DNA from 4 places in the Cellulosimicrobium sp. NPDC057862 genome. Region 1 is predicted to be linked to each of the others. Evidence: riboswitches for the same ligand, from Rfam matches in the RefSeq annotation. Region 1 holds a riboswitch; each other region holds the start of a gene.
The links. A riboswitch is a leader RNA that binds a small molecule or an ion and turns the genes downstream of it on or off. The one in region 1 is predicted to bind thiamine pyrophosphate.
Positions count from the first base shown of each region.

Region 2: linked by a shared signal. The riboswitch ahead of thiD (bifunctional hydroxymethylpyrimidine kinase/phosphomethylpyrimidine kinase) and the one ahead of ACFVN3_RS09935 (ECF transporter S component) in region 1 are both predicted to bind thiamine pyrophosphate.
Region 3: linked by a shared signal. The riboswitch ahead of ACFVN3_RS20620 (TenA family protein) and the one ahead of ACFVN3_RS09935 (ECF transporter S component) in region 1 are both predicted to bind thiamine pyrophosphate.
Region 4: linked by a shared signal. The riboswitch ahead of ACFVN3_RS00345 (thiamine ABC transporter substrate binding subunit) and the one ahead of ACFVN3_RS09935 (ECF transporter S component) in region 1 are both predicted to bind thiamine pyrophosphate.

Region 1 covers NZ_JBHVMH010000006.1:52,211-55,674, forward strand. Annotated here, with positions in the region: gene ACFVN3_RS09925 (Rv2578c family radical SAM protein) at 1-566, opposite strand, end outside; gene ACFVN3_RS09930 (hypothetical protein) at 626-1,066, opposite strand; TPP riboswitch at 1,155-1,274, shown strand; gene ACFVN3_RS09935 (ECF transporter S component) at 1,384-2,091, shown strand; gene ACFVN3_RS09940 (ABC transporter ATP-binding protein) at 2,165-3,464, shown strand, end outside.
Region 2 covers NZ_JBHVMH010000005.1:222,139-225,602, forward strand. Annotated here, with positions in the region: gene pheT (phenylalanine--tRNA ligase subunit beta) at 1-110, shown strand, start outside; gene ACFVN3_RS09585 (SDR family oxidoreductase) at 107-994, shown strand; gene ACFVN3_RS09590 (YceI family protein) at 1,241-1,915, shown strand; TPP riboswitch at 1,999-2,092, shown strand; gene thiD (bifunctional hydroxymethylpyrimidine kinase/phosphomethylpyrimidine kinase) at 2,085-3,053, shown strand; gene ACFVN3_RS09600 (hypothetical protein) at 3,088-3,369, opposite strand; gene ACFVN3_RS09605 (quinone oxidoreductase family protein) at 3,366-3,464, opposite strand, start outside.
Region 3 covers NZ_JBHVMH010000034.1:4,131-7,594, forward strand. Annotated here, with positions in the region: gene ACFVN3_RS20615 (helix-turn-helix domain-containing protein) at 5-508, opposite strand; gene ACFVN3_RS20620 (TenA family protein) at 614-1,366, opposite strand; TPP riboswitch at 1,357-1,481, opposite strand; gene ACFVN3_RS20625 (VOC family protein) at 1,571-2,497, shown strand; gene ACFVN3_RS20630 (alpha/beta hydrolase) at 2,494-3,138, shown strand; gene ACFVN3_RS20635 (VOC family protein) at 3,266-3,464, shown strand, end outside.
Region 4 covers NZ_JBHVMH010000001.1:83,789-87,252, forward strand. Annotated here, with positions in the region: gene ACFVN3_RS00340 (ABC transporter permease) at 1-627, opposite strand, end outside; gene ACFVN3_RS00345 (thiamine ABC transporter substrate binding subunit) at 695-1,789, opposite strand; TPP riboswitch at 1,871-1,975, opposite strand; gene ACFVN3_RS00350 (ABC transporter ATP-binding protein) at 2,153-3,034, shown strand; gene ACFVN3_RS00355 (ABC transporter permease) at 3,034-3,464, shown strand, end outside.

The sequences.
Region 1 (3,464 bases):
AGGTGGGCGCGGCGGCCCCCGCCGCCGACGACGTGGCGCCAGCCGCGTTCCGTGAGGAACCGGTGGTCGCCGCTCGCGACGAGCCGTGTGCCGTCGGCGAGCGTCACGCGGTAGGCGCGCTTGCGGGTGGTCCAGCGGTCGAGCACACGCGTACGCACGTACCGCCGGTAGGCGCCGTGCGGCGCGGTCCCCATGATCTCGTCGCCGACGCGCAGCTCGCCGATCGGGCGCTGGGTGCCGTCAGCCAGGAGCACCGGCGTGGTGGGAGCCAGGCAGTAGGAGCACGCGTGGCTGCACCCCCGGTACGGGTTGACCGTCCAGCGGAACGGCATGCGCGACATGGCCGGCACCTTGGACAACGCGCTCTTGGCGGTCACCTCGTGGAAGGTGATGCCGGCGAACTCCGGCGTGCGCACGCTGCGCACGAGGCCGACGCGCTCCAACCCCGGGAGCGCTCCGTCGTCCGCGCCGATCGCCTGTCCGTCCCACCGCACGAGAGCATTCGAACAGGTGTTCGATTGCGTGTCAAGGTCGCTCGGACGTGGCGCGTTCCCCGCGAGGTCCACCGCCTCACACGGGGCCGCACCGGCCTGTCCGCTACCCGCTCCGTGCTGTCACGGCGCCGTCACGGCGCGTCCTCCGCAGCCCACGCCATGAGCAGGCCCAGGTTCGCGAGCGGGACGTGGTGGCCGATCCGCGGGTGGTCGAGCGTCACGCCCACGACGCCGGCCGCGCCGAACGACGCGACGTAGTCGATCGCGTCCGGCACCGGCACCGCGAGCAGCGGTACCGCTGCGCCCTCGCCGACGACGCCCAGCGCGACCGCGGCCTCCCGCGCCCGGTCGGCGCTGCTGTAGAGGCAGACCATCGGCCCCTGTGCCGCGCCCACGGCGTACGGACGGGGCCGGTCCTCGGGTCCCCGCGCGATGAAGAACCAGGTGTCGAGCCGCGTCGTCTGCCGCCACAGCGCGATCTGCGCCGTCGTGTCTCCGGCGGGCGCGGACCGGACCGCCTCGTCGAGACGGTCCAGCTCCGCGACCGCGGCGGGGTCGTTGTCCCTCGTCATGCCGCCACGCTCTCACGCCCTGCCACGCCGTCCCGCGGGCTGAGACGCCGGGATTGTCGAGAGCGCACGAAGGCCCTAGGGTCGGGCCCGAACGCCCCCGGGGAGCGCACGAGCGCTGAGAGTGCAGGCCGGACACCCGTCCCCCCTGCAGACCCGTGGAACCTGATCTGGTTCGTACCAGCGAAGGGAGCAGGGCCGACGTCACCGTCCCCTGCGCGCTCGTGCCCGCGCGCCCCGCGCCCGGCCGTGCGCGCGGGCCGAGGCGGTGACGCGCCGTCGTGCACCCCTCGCCCCGGGGGCCCGACGGAGGGAACCGCATGGCCGAGCCCCGCACCACCCCGCAGCAGACGACCCCGGGCGCCGCCCCTGGCGCTGTCGTCGGGACGACCGACGACCCGACCACCGGGACCGCAGGCCACGTGCTCCCCGCGACGCCCCCGCCTGCCGCGCGCCGGCGGGGCCTGACCCTGCACGAGACGGTGCTGATCGCCGTGCTCGGCGTCGTCTTCGGGTTCGTGTACTGGGCGTTCGTGCAGCTCTGGGCCCCCTTGCAGCTCGCGATGGGCCCGCTCGCGGACCTCGCCGCGAACGTCCTCGCGGGCGCGTGGATCGTCGTCGGCCCGCTGGCCACGTACGTCGTGCGCAAGCCGGGGGTCGGCATCCTGGCCGAGACCCTCGCCGCGCTCGTCGAGGTCGTCTTCCTCGCCTCCCCCGCAGGGCCGCTCCTGCTCGTCGTGGGCCTGGTCCAGGGCCTCGGCGCCGAGCTGCCGTTCGCGCTCACGCGCTACCGCCGGTTCGGCTGGTGGGTGTTCGTCGCGTCCGGCGTGAGCGCCGCGCTCGTCACGTTCGCGTTCAACGCCGTGCGCTTCGGCTGGCTCGGGCAGGACTACGCGATGCTCCGGCTGGGTGTCCAGGTCGTGTCGTGCGTCGTCCTGTGCGGCCTCGCAGCCCGCCTCCTGGGCGACGCGCTCGCGCGCACCGGCGCCCTCGACGCCTTCGCGATCGGCGCGGCCCGCCGTGGCTGAGCGCGCCGCCCCCGACACACCCGAGGCCGCCCCTCGGGACCCCGCCACGGCCGACGCCGTCACAGCCGACGCCGTGACCGTGCGCCTCGGGCACCACGGCGCCCGGGTGCTCGACGCCGTCGACGTCACGGTCCCGGCCGGGACGAGCCTCCTCGTCCTCGGCCCGTCCGGCTGCGGGAAGTCGACCCTCCTGCGTGCGCTCGTCGGCGTCGTCCCGCACACGCTCCCGGGCACCGTCGCGGGCGGGCTGCGCGTCGCCGGGCTCGACCCGCGCGAGGTGCCGCCGCCCGCGCTCGCCGCCCGCGTGGGCCTGGTCCAGCAGCGGCCCGGCGACCAGCTCTGCCTGGCGCACGTGGACGAGGAGCTGCGGTTCGCGCTCGAGAACCGCGGCGCCGACCCCCGCACCATGGACGACCGTGCGACCGCCGCGCTCGCCGCCGTCGGCGCCGCGCACCTGCGCGACCGCCCGACCCACGCCCTGTCGGGCGGTGAGGCGCAGCGCGTCGCGGTCGCCGCCGCGCTCGTCGCCGACCCGGAGCTCGTCGTCCTCGACGAGCCCACCGCGCTCCTGGACCCCGCTGCCGCGCACGACGTCGGGGCGCTCGTCGCCGGCCTCGCCCGGACACCCGGGCCCGACGGCGAGGCGTCGCCCGCCAGGCTCCCCCACCGCTCCGTCGTGCTCGTCGAGCATCGCCTGGACGACCTGGGCGCGCTGCCCGGCGCCACCCTGGTGCTGGGCCGCGAGGGCCGGGTCGTCGCGCACGGCCCCACGCACCGCGTCCTGCGCGAGCACGCACGCGACCTCGCCGACCTGGGGTGCTGGCTGCCGCTCGCCGTCCGCCTGGAGCAGGCGGGTGCCCCGGGGCCGCTCGGCTCCCCGGCGACCGACGGGTGGCTGGTCGATCTCGCACGGACGTCGTCCGCACCCCCGACGAGCTCGGGCCGGGACCCGGCCGGGCTTGCGCCGGGCTCGGAGCGTCCGGTCGCGCTCCGGGCGCGCGGGCTCGCCGTCCACCGGGGCGGCCTCACCGCGGGGCGCGCCCGCCGGACCGGGCACCCCGTCGTGCGCGACGTCGACCTCGACGTCCGCGTGGGCGAGGTGCTCGCCGTCGTGGGGCCCAACGGGGGCGGCAAGTCGACGCTCCTGCGCGGCCTGGCCGGGCTCGAGCGCACCACGGGCGTCGTCGTGACCGCGACGGACGATCCCGTCGCGATGGTGTTCCAGGACCTCGAGCACCAGCTCGTCGCCCGCACCGTGCGCGAGGAGGTCGCGTGGTCGGCACGGCTGGCCCGCCTCGCCGACCTGGAGGCTCGCGTCGAGCGGACGCTCGACGCGTTCGGGCTCGCTCACCTCGCCGACGCGAACCCGTACC
Region 2 (3,464 bases), on a different contig from region 1:
TGCGGCTGCGCGCCGCGGACCGCACGCTCACCGCGGACGACGTGGCACGTGTTCGCGAGGGCGCCGTGACGGTGGCACGCGAGCGCGTCGGCGCGGAGCTGCGGGCGTGAGCGCGGAGTCCGGTGCGGGCGCGGTGGAGGTCGCGCCCGCCCGCACGGCGCTCGTCACCGGCGCCTCGCGCGGCATCGGCCGTGCGATCGCCGTCGGTCTCGCCGCGGCCGGTCTCGACGTCGCGCTCCTCGCGCGCGACGCCGGCCGGCTCGCGGGCGTGGCGGACGAGATCGCGGCGCTCGACGGGAGCAATTCCGGGCGTGCGGTCGTCGTGACCGCGGACGTCACCGACGCCGAGGCCGTCGCGGCCGCCGTCGCCGAGGCGGAGTCCGCGCTCGGGGGCGTCGACCTCCTCGTCAACAACGCGGGTCGGGTCGACGCCGAGGTGCCGCTCTGGGAGGCCGACCCCGACGAGTGGTGGGCGATCGTCGAGACCAACGTGCGCGGCCCGTTCCTCCTCGCACGCGCCGTGGTGCCGGGGATGCTCGCGCGCGGCGGGGGCCGCGTCGTCGACCTCAACAGCGGCGCGGGCTCGCACGACATGGACGGTGCGAGCGCGTACAACGCGAGCAAGACGGCGCTCCTGCGGCTGGGAGCGAACCTCCACCGGTCCGGCCACGCGCGCGGGCTGCGCACGTTCGAGGTGTCCCCGGGTGTGGTGCAGACCGACATGACTGCGTCGATGGCCATGCACGAGGGCCGCACCGAGTGGACCCCGGTCGAGCGCACGGTCGAGATGGTCGTCGCGATCGCCCGGGGCGAGCTCGACGCGTTCTCGGGCGCGTTCGTCCGCGTGACCCACGACACGCCGGAGTCGCTGCGTGCCGCGGCGGACGAGGCCGCGGGCCGCGGGGACTCGCTGCCAGGGCCCGACGCGCGCCGGTTGCGCGTGACGCGCTGGGGCGCGGACGACCCGATGCCGGGAGAGCTCCCGGCTCGCTGACGTCGCGGCGACCGCCCTGTCGCCACCCGCCGCGTCGCAGGACCGTAGCGCCGCCCGACCTGTCCGGTCGGGCGGCGCTCGTGCGTTCGGGGCGGTCGTCCGAGGGCCGCGGCCAGAAGAAGCGAGGGGGAGATCACCCGCTACCTAGTTGAAACTTCATCCACTCATCGGGGATGCTGTCCTGGACACCTGACCAGTACCGGGCGGACACCGACGTCGCGGCTCGACGACGCCCGGGAGCGACGTATGACGACGGCACGCCCTGTCCGGCAGTGGAACGGCCTCACCGTTCCCGAGGCCGGCACCTACGCCCTCGACGAGGCGCACAAGCGCATCGGGTTCACCGGGATGCACATGATGGTGTCGCCCGTCCGGGGAGAGTTCACCCGGGCGAGCGCGACGATCCTGGTGGGCGAGGACCCGATCGCGTCGGCCGTGTCGGCGAGCATCGAGACGGCGAGCCTCACGACCCACCACGAGGAGCGCGACGCGCACCTGCGCAGCCCCGACTTCCTCGACGTCGACGCCTACCCGACGATCGAGTTCCGCAGCACCTCGATCGACTGGCAGGGTGAGCAGCAGGACCAGATCCTCGCGTGGGCGCGGCTGCGGAACCGCTCGCCCGAGCGCGCCGAGCTCGCGCAGGAGCGCGTCCAGCCCCGGGCCGCACAGGCGGGGCGGTTCCTCGTCAACGGGCTGCTCACCGTCCGCGGCGTCACCCACCGGACCGTGCTGTCGATGCAGTACGGGGGAGCGCGACGCGACCCGTACGGCCGGGACATCTTCGGCTTCCACGCCGCGGGCGAGATCGACCGCGAGAGCTTCGGCCTCGTCTGGAACGTGCTCCTCGAGACCGGCGGGTTCCTCGTGGGCAAGAAGATCGGCCTCGAGATCGCGGGCGAGGCGATCCACCAGGCCTGAGGCGTCCTCCGGGAGGGGTCGCGCACGCAGCCCGGTGCGGCGCGAGACCGAGCGCGGGTGTCCGGCACGCAGGACGTAGCATGGCGAGCGACACGGGGTGCCCCGACGAGGGCTGAGATGAGACCCGTCGAACCTGCTCTGGCTCGTACCAGCGAAGGGATGTCCGGCGATGACGCTCGCCCTGCCCCAGCACGACCCCGCACCCCGGCGCGACAGTGCCCCTCCGCCCGCGGCCGGCCGCACCCCCGGTCCCGACGTCGACCCCGACGTCCGGCCCTCGCGGCCGCGCGTGCTGTCGATCGCCGGGACCGACCCGACCGGGGGCGCGGGCATCCAGGCGGACCTCAAGTCCTTCGCCGCGCACGGCGCCTACGGCATGGCCGTCACGACGGCGCTCGTCGCGCAGAACACGCACGGCGTGCGGTCCGTGCACGTCCCGGGCCCCGCGTTCCTGCGTGAGCAGCTCGACGCGGTGTCCGACGACGTCGAGATCGACGCCGTGAAGATCGGCATGGTCGCCGACGAGGCGAACGCGCGCGAGATCGGGGCGTGGCTCGACGCGCTCGCCGCGGCCCGGTCCGACGGCGGGCTCCCGCGGCCCTGGGTCGTGCTCGACCCCGTCATGGTCGCCACGTCGGGGCACCGCCTGCTCGACCCGGGCGCGGAGCAGGCCGTGCGCGACCTCGCGGCACGGGCCGACGTCGTGACCCCCAACCTCCCCGAGCTCGCCGTCCTCGCGGGACGCGACGTCGCGACGACGTGGGACGACGCGCTGGCCCAGGCCGCTTCCTACGCGGCGGCGAGCGGCGCCGTCGTGCTGCTCAAGGGCGGCCACCTCACCGGTGCGACGTCACCGGACGCCCTCGTCGTGCCGGCCGGTCCGTCCCCGGACGACGCGCCGACCGTCACGACGTTCGACGCGGAGCGCGTGGACACGCCCCACACGCACGGCACCGGGTGCTCGCTCTCCGCCGCGCTCGCGGCCCTGCGCCCCCAGCGCCAGAGCTGGGAGGACGCGGCGCGCGAGGCCAAGGAGTGGCTCACCGGCGCGCTGCGCGGCGGGGCGGCGCTGCGCGTCGGGACGGGCCGGGGGCCGGTCGACCACCTGCACGCCTCGTCGCCGGTCGTGCCGCGCTGACCCACGGACCGGGCGCGAGCTGCGGTCACGTCGGTCAGGCGCGGGCCACGTCCTCCTCGGCCGTCGCGTAGACGCACTCGTAGCCCGGCGGGACCCAGCGCCACCGCGCGTCGACGTCACGGATCGCGACGCCGTCGGGGCGGTCGACCACGCACGCGTCCGCCTGCTGGCGCAGCCCGACCGTCACCCAGTACACGGCGAGCGCCGCGGCGAGCAGGACGGCGAGGACGGTCACGGCGCGGCGCAGGGCGGGGGACGGCCCGCCGTCGGACCCGTCCTCCTCGCCCGGCCGCGCGGGAACCCAGTCCCAGCTCACGCCGCGCCCGCGACCGTGCCGGGCGGGGTGCCCGCCGCGTCGCCGGGGACGAGGAGGACCTTGCCCGTGGTCGCGCGGCCCTCCAGCGCCCGGTG
Region 3 (3,464 bases), on a different contig from region 1:
CGACTCAGGCGGCGAGGAGCAGGACGTCGGCGGCGCGCGCGGTCGGGCGCGCCGCGAGCGTCGTGGTCGCGATCATGGTCCGCGCGACCGGGAGGTCGCGCACGGGCTCCCCGGCGGGTGCGGGGTGGCGCGGCGCGGAGAGCGCGCCGCGCTCCCGCACGGACGAGAGCACGCGCACCGGGGCGACGGGGCGCAGCTCCTCCCCCGTGCGGGCCACGAGGTCCACGAGGCGCAGGCCGAGGGCGCCGCAGACGGCGGCCAGCACCTCGGACGACGCCTCCTTGCGGCCGCGCTCCACCTCGGACAGGTAGGCGGTGGAGACGCGCGCGGAGGCCGCGACGTCGACGAGGGTGCGACCCTGCGCGAGCCGCGCCCGCCGGAGGATCCCGCCGATGACGTGGCGCAGCAGCGGCTCCGGCCGCCCGCCCTCCCGGGACCGGGGGCTCGCCGTCGCTCTGCTCGGCACTGCGATCGGCGCCGGGCCCGGCGCCGCGCTCGTCGCGTCCATGCGGTCACGCTACCCGCGCTCCCGCCCGGGTGCCGAGGCACCCGGGCGGGGATCTGCTGCTGGCGTAAGGCCCGACGTCGGGCGCTCACCGGCCCGGGAGGGGCGTCACCACCGCTCGAGCGACCACGCCATCTGCCAGAACCGGATCTCGTGCCGGCAGCTCAGCTCGAACGCGCGCTCCATGCGCGCGCGCTCCGCCTCCCCGGCGTCGGCGGCGAGCGCGTCGAGGCGTGCCCGGAGGTCGTCCAGGACGCCCTCGGTGCGCTCGGCGGCGTAGAACTCCCACCAGCCCGCGAGCGGGTGGTCGTCCCCGATCGCGCCGGGCGTCGTCTCCCGCTCGGCGAGCCAGAACCGCCGCGCCGACCAGATGTAGGTCCACGGGCACGGCAGGAGCGCGGCGAGCAGCACGCCGAGCGAGTCGCGGCCCGCGGCGAGCATGTGGTCGACGTACGCCTGCGCGCTCGGGGCGAGGCGGTTCGTCTGCGCCTCCTCGTACGTCACGCCGAGGAAGTCGCACATCGCGTGGTGGGCGTGCGACTCGTCGTCGAGCAGGAACCCGGCCTTCTCGTGGAAGTACGCGGCCCACTCGCGGTCGGGAGCGAGCGCCATGCCGAGCCCGTAGCTGCGCAGGTAGGCCGTGAGGTACTGGTGGTCCTGGCCCACGTAGTGCCGTACCGCGGCCGGCTCGACCGACCCGTCGCGCAGCCCGGCGAGGAACGGGTGGTCGTAGAACTCGTCGAAGAGGTGCGCGTACCGCCGGGCGAGGTCGACCGTGAAGCCGATCTCCCCCCTCCGGACGAGCGCGGTCGGGTCGTCCGTGCGGACGGGGTTCACAGTGATGGCAGCAGGCGTCGTCATGCCCACGTTCCTCCGCTCGTGCTAGCGAGATCAGGTTCGACGGGTCCGGGCGGCCGTACCGCTCGTCTCAGTCCCTCGGCCCGGTCGCCCGGGCGGGACGCCCCGCGTGGTTCGTCGCGACCCTAGCAAGGAAGCACCGCCCGTGTCGGGAGCATCCGGCGACGTGTGGGAATATAGTTGTAGCGACAACAAGTTGGAGCAGACATGACCACGAGCACCCCGGGCGCGCCGACCGACCGCCTCCTGTCCCCGTCCACGAGCATGGACGCCGTCACGCTGCGCGTCGGCGACCTCGAGCAGATGACGTCCTACTACACGGGCGCGTTCGCGCTCGCGCCCCTCGAGGAGCGCTCGCGCGGCACCGAGGTGCACCGCGTCCTCGGCCGCGGCACGACGCCCATGCTGCGCCTGGTGCACACGCCCGGCCTGCCCGCCGTCGACCGGCGCCAGGCCGGCCTGTTCCACACCGCGTTCCTGTTCGACGACGCGTCGAGCCTCGCCGCGACCGTCTACCGCGCCGCGCAGGACCGCCGGGGATCGTTCGTCGGGTCGAGCGACCACCTCGTCAGCGAGGCGTTCTACTTCACCGACCCCGAGGGCAACGGCGTCGAGCTGTACACCGACCGCCCGCGCGAGACCTGGGTGCGCGAGCGGGGCCAGATCGTCATGGCGACCGAGTTCCTGGACCCGAACGCCTACCTGCGCACGCACCTCGACCAGGAGACGTTCGACGCCGGGCCCTCGCTCGCCGGGCGCGTGGGGCACGTCCACCTCCAGGTCGGCGACATCGCGACCGCGCACGACTTCTACGTCGACGCCGTCGGGTTCGAGGCCACCGTCACCGAGTACAGCGGCGCCCTGTTCGCGTCCGCGGGCGGGTACCACCACCACGTCGCGATGAACGTCTGGAACAGCGCGGGCGCCGGCCCGCGCGCCGCGAGCCTCGGGCTCGGCGACGTGGCGATCACCGTCCCCGGCCGCGACGACCTCGACGCGCTCGTCGCCCGCCTGCGCGCCCGCGGGCTGCAGCACGCCGACGACGGTCGCTCCGTCGTCGTGCACGACCCGTGGGGCACGCGCGTCACGCTCGCCGTGCCCGGCACGACGACCGACGAGCTGCTCGCGCGATGAGCGCACCGGCCACGCTCGTCGCGGTCCGGTCCGACGCGGGGCTGACGAACCCGCCCGCGTCGGGCGCCGTCGTCGTCCTGCTGCACGGGTTCGGCTCGCACGAGCACGACCTCGCGGGCCTCGGCCCGCACCTCGGTGCGCCCTGGGTCTCGCTGCGCGCCCCGCTCGCGCTCCCGCACGGCGGGTTCGCCTGGTTCCCGATCGACACGCCCGGCGACCCCGACCCGGAGCCGGTGGCGCGCGCGACCGCGGCGGTCTGGGCGTGGGTCGACGCCAAGCTCGGTCCCGAGCGGCAGGTCGTCCCCGTCGGGTTCTCCCAGGGCGGGCTCGTGGCGACGCAGCTCCTGCGCACGCGCCCCGAGCGCGTGGCGGCGACCGTCGTCCTCGGCGGGTTCGTCCAGGCCGCGGAGCAGCCCGCCGACGCCGCGCTCGCCGCCTCCCGCCCGCCCGTCTTCTGGGGCCGCGGCGCCGACGACCGCGTCATCGCGCCGCACGCGATCGACCGCACGGCCGCGTGGCTGCCAGGCCGCTCGACGCTCGTCGAGCGCGTCTACCCCGGCCTCGCGCACGGCATCGACGCGCGCGAGCTCGCCGACGTCCGGGCCTTCCTCGACGACTCCGTGGGTCGCACAAAGGACTGAGACCGGTCCGCGCGGCCCGGACGGCGGCGCTGAGGCAGCGCTGAGCGCACGCGCCCCGGGGCGCGCGCTCGGCGTCGGGCGCGCACGATGGGAGCACCCCTGCCCAGCGCACCGAGGAGCCAGGCCGATGTTCCGCAGCCTCTTCCCGATCCTCACCGTCGCCGACCTCGACCGGTCGCTCGGCTTCTACCGCGACCTGCTGCGCGGGACGGTCGAGTACGCGTTCCCCGCGGACGGCCCGCCGGTGTACGTCAGCGTGCGCGTGGGCGGGTCGCCGCTCGGCCTGGGCCAGGGCGACCCACCCCCCGCGGACACCCGGGTCGTCC
Region 4 (3,464 bases), on a different contig from region 1:
GAAGACGATCGACGCGGCGCTCGCGATGGCCGGCGTCAGCGCCGGGAGCGTCACGGTGCGGAACGCGCGCCACGGCGTCGCGCCGAGCGCCCGGGCGGCCTGCTCGGCGCGCGGGTCGAGGTGCTCCCACAGCCCGCCGACCGTGCGCACCACCACGGAGTAGTTGAAGAACACGAGCGCGACGACGATCGCCGCGAACGTCTCGTCGAGCCCCAGGAACCCGAGCGGGCCGCCCTGCACGAGCAGCGACCGGAACGCGACGCCGACGACGACGGTCGGGAGCACGAACGGCACGGTGACGAGCGCGCGCACGACCCGTCGCCCCGGGAACCGGCACCGGTACAGCACGTACGCGCCGGGCACGCCGAGCAGCACGGAGAACACCGTGCCGAGCACCGCCTGCCACAGCGTCAGCCCGAGGATGCGCCACGTCCGCGGCTGGGAGAACACCTCCGCGAACCCCGACAGGTCGAGGCCGCCGTCGTCCCCGACGAACCCGCGCGCCACGAGCGTGAGGACCGGCCACGCGAAGAACACCCCGAGAAACACCAGCGGCACCGCCGCCGCCAGACCCCACAGCACCGCGCGCCCGACGCCACCCCGCCGGACCGCCCGGCCCCTCACCACGGCTCTACCTCGCGCGACCACAGCTCTACCTCGCGAGGTAGAGCCGTGGTCGCTCGTGGACCGGGCGTCAGTCGACGACCGTCGCCGTCCATGCCTTGATCCACTCGTCGCGGTGCGCCGAGACGTCGGCGGGCGCGACCTCGAAGGGCTCGTCGGCGAGCGGCGCGAACTCGGCCCAGCCGTCGGGCAGCGCGACGGCGTCGTCGGCGGGGTACATGTACATCTGGCCGGGCACGTCCGACTGGAACGCCTCGCTCACGAGGAAGTCGACGAGCTGCTGCGCGCCCTCGGGGTTCTTCGCGTTCGCGAGCACGCCCGCGTACTCGACCTGGCGGAAGCACGTGTCGAGCAGCGCGCCGGTCGTGGACGCGGAGCCGTCCTCGGTGAGCGTGAACGCGGGCGACGTCGAGTACGACAGCACGAGCGGGCGCGGCCCGGCGCCCTCGGAGCCGGAGAAGTCGACGTAGTACGCGTCCGACCACCCGTCCACGACCTTGACGCCGTTGGCGCGGAGGTCGGCCCAGTAGTCCTCCCACCCGTCCTCGCCGAACGCGCCGACGGTCGCGAGGAGGAATGCGAGCCCGGGCGACGACGTCGCAGGGTTCGTCACGACGAGCAGGTCCTCGTACTCGGGCTTCGCGAGGTCCTCGAGCGTCACGGGCTCGGGGATCCCCGCGTCGGCGAACCACGTGTGGTCGACGTTGACGCACACGTCGCCGAGGTCGACCGGAGTGAGCTCACCTCCGTCGCCCACCGCGTACTGCGCCGCGGAGTCGGAGAGGCCGTCCGGCGTGTACGGGTCGAGCACGCCCTCGTCGATCGCGCGCGACGCGAACGTGTTGTCGATCCCGAACACGACGTCGCCGAGCGGTGAGTCCTTCGTGAGGATGAGCTGGTTGACGAGCGCGCCGCCGTCGCCGGGCGCGACCTGCTCGACGGTGAGCCCGCTCTCCTCCTCGAACGCGGCGAGCACCTCGTCGCTCACGGCGAAGGAGTCGTGGGTCACGAGGGTGACGGTCCCACCCGTGCCCGACGACGCGTCGTCGCCTCCCGCGCCGTCGTCGCCGCCGCTGCACGCGGCGAGCGCGAGGAGGGCAAGGGTCGTCCCCGCGCCGGTGGCGAGGGACCGGGCCCGGCGGGTGCGGGCGGTCGTGCGCTGCATGTGTCCTCCCAGGACGTTCAGGAGGGGTCCACCGACCCGTGCGACCCGTGCTCCGGCGAGCGCGGGCGACCGCACGAGCAGGTGATCGAGATCCCGACTTCCTCCACCGGTGCTAACCGGATCAGGTTCGAGGGTCTGCGGTGGTCCGCACTCTCAGCTCCTCCAGGAGCTCCCCTGTCGTTCACGTCGAGCCTACACCGGGCCGCCCCTCGGGAATCCCCCTGAGAGAACCCTGAGAGCGGCCCGGCGGCGACCAGGGAAGGGTCCGGGCCGGTCCCCGATGCCCGCGGGCGCGCGCCCGCGGGAGGGTCGTGACGACCGGACCGGGGTCCCCGGCCGACGACGCAGGAGGGTGAAGGACCGATGAGCAGCAGACCTGGGACGACGCGTACGACGACGACCGTCGCCGCGTCCGCGGAGCACGCCACGGGAGCCGCAGGAGTCTCCGGAACCACGCCGGAGCATCCCGTGATCGCGACCGCACGGGGCCTCGAGAAGACCTACGGGCGCGGCGAGGCGACGGTCCGCGCGCTCGACGGCGTCGACGTCGACCTCGAGCGGGGGCGGCTGACCGCGATCATGGGCCCGTCCGGGTCGGGAAAGTCGACCCTCATGCACTGCCTCGCCGGACTCGACTCCCCCACGGCGGGCACCGTCGTCGTGGACGGCGAGACGGTGTCGGCGATGAGCGAGCGGCGCCTGACGCGGCTCCGACGCACACGCATCGGGTTCGTCTTCCAGTCGTTCAACCTCGTCCCGACGCTCACCGCGGAGGAGAACATCGTGCTCCCGCTGGCCATCGCGCGCCGGCCGGTGGACCGCGAGTGGTTCGACCGCGTGGTCGACGCCGTGGGGCTGCGCCCGCGGCTCGGGCACCGCCCGGCGGAGCTCTCGGGCGGGCAGCAGCAACGCGTGGCGTGCGCGCGGGCGCTCGTGTCCCGGCCGGCGGTCGTGTTCGCGGACGAGCCGACGGGCAACCTCGACTCGCGCGCCGCCGCGGAGGTGCTCGGCTTCCTGCGCGCCTCGGTGGACGACCTCGGCCAGTCGGTCGCGATGGTCACGCACGACCCCACGGCGGCGTCGTACGCGCACCGCGTCCTGTTCCTCGCCGACGGTCGCCTCGTCACCGAGCTGCGCGACCCGACGACGCAGGCCGTCCTCGACACGCTCGGCGCCCTCACGCCGGTGGCGCCCGCGGGCGCGCACGCCGCCGAACCTGCGCACGCACCGGCGGCCGTCCGATGATGGGCCGGATCGCGCTGCGCGGCGTGCGCGCGCACGGCGCCCAGCTCGTCCTGTCGGTGCTCGCGGTGACGATCGGCGTCGCGTTCGTCACCGGCACGTTCGCGCTGCGCGCGATGCTCGCGTCGACGTTCGACGGCATCGTCGCGTCGTCGATCCAGGCCGACGCGTACGTGCGCGGTGCGACCGCCGCGGGGTCCGCGCTCGAGTCGTCGTCCGCTCAGCTCGGTGGGGCCCGCAGCCTCGTCCCGGCAGACCTGGCCGAGACGCTCGACGCGCGCGACGACGTCGACCTCGCGCTCGCCGAGGTGAGCGGTCCTGCCGTCCTCGTGGGCGCCGACGGCACCGCGGTGCTGAGCACGCAGGCTCCGAGCATGGCGGTCGGCTACGACCCGCGCGACCCCGGGCCGCGCGTCGTCGACGGCCGCGCACC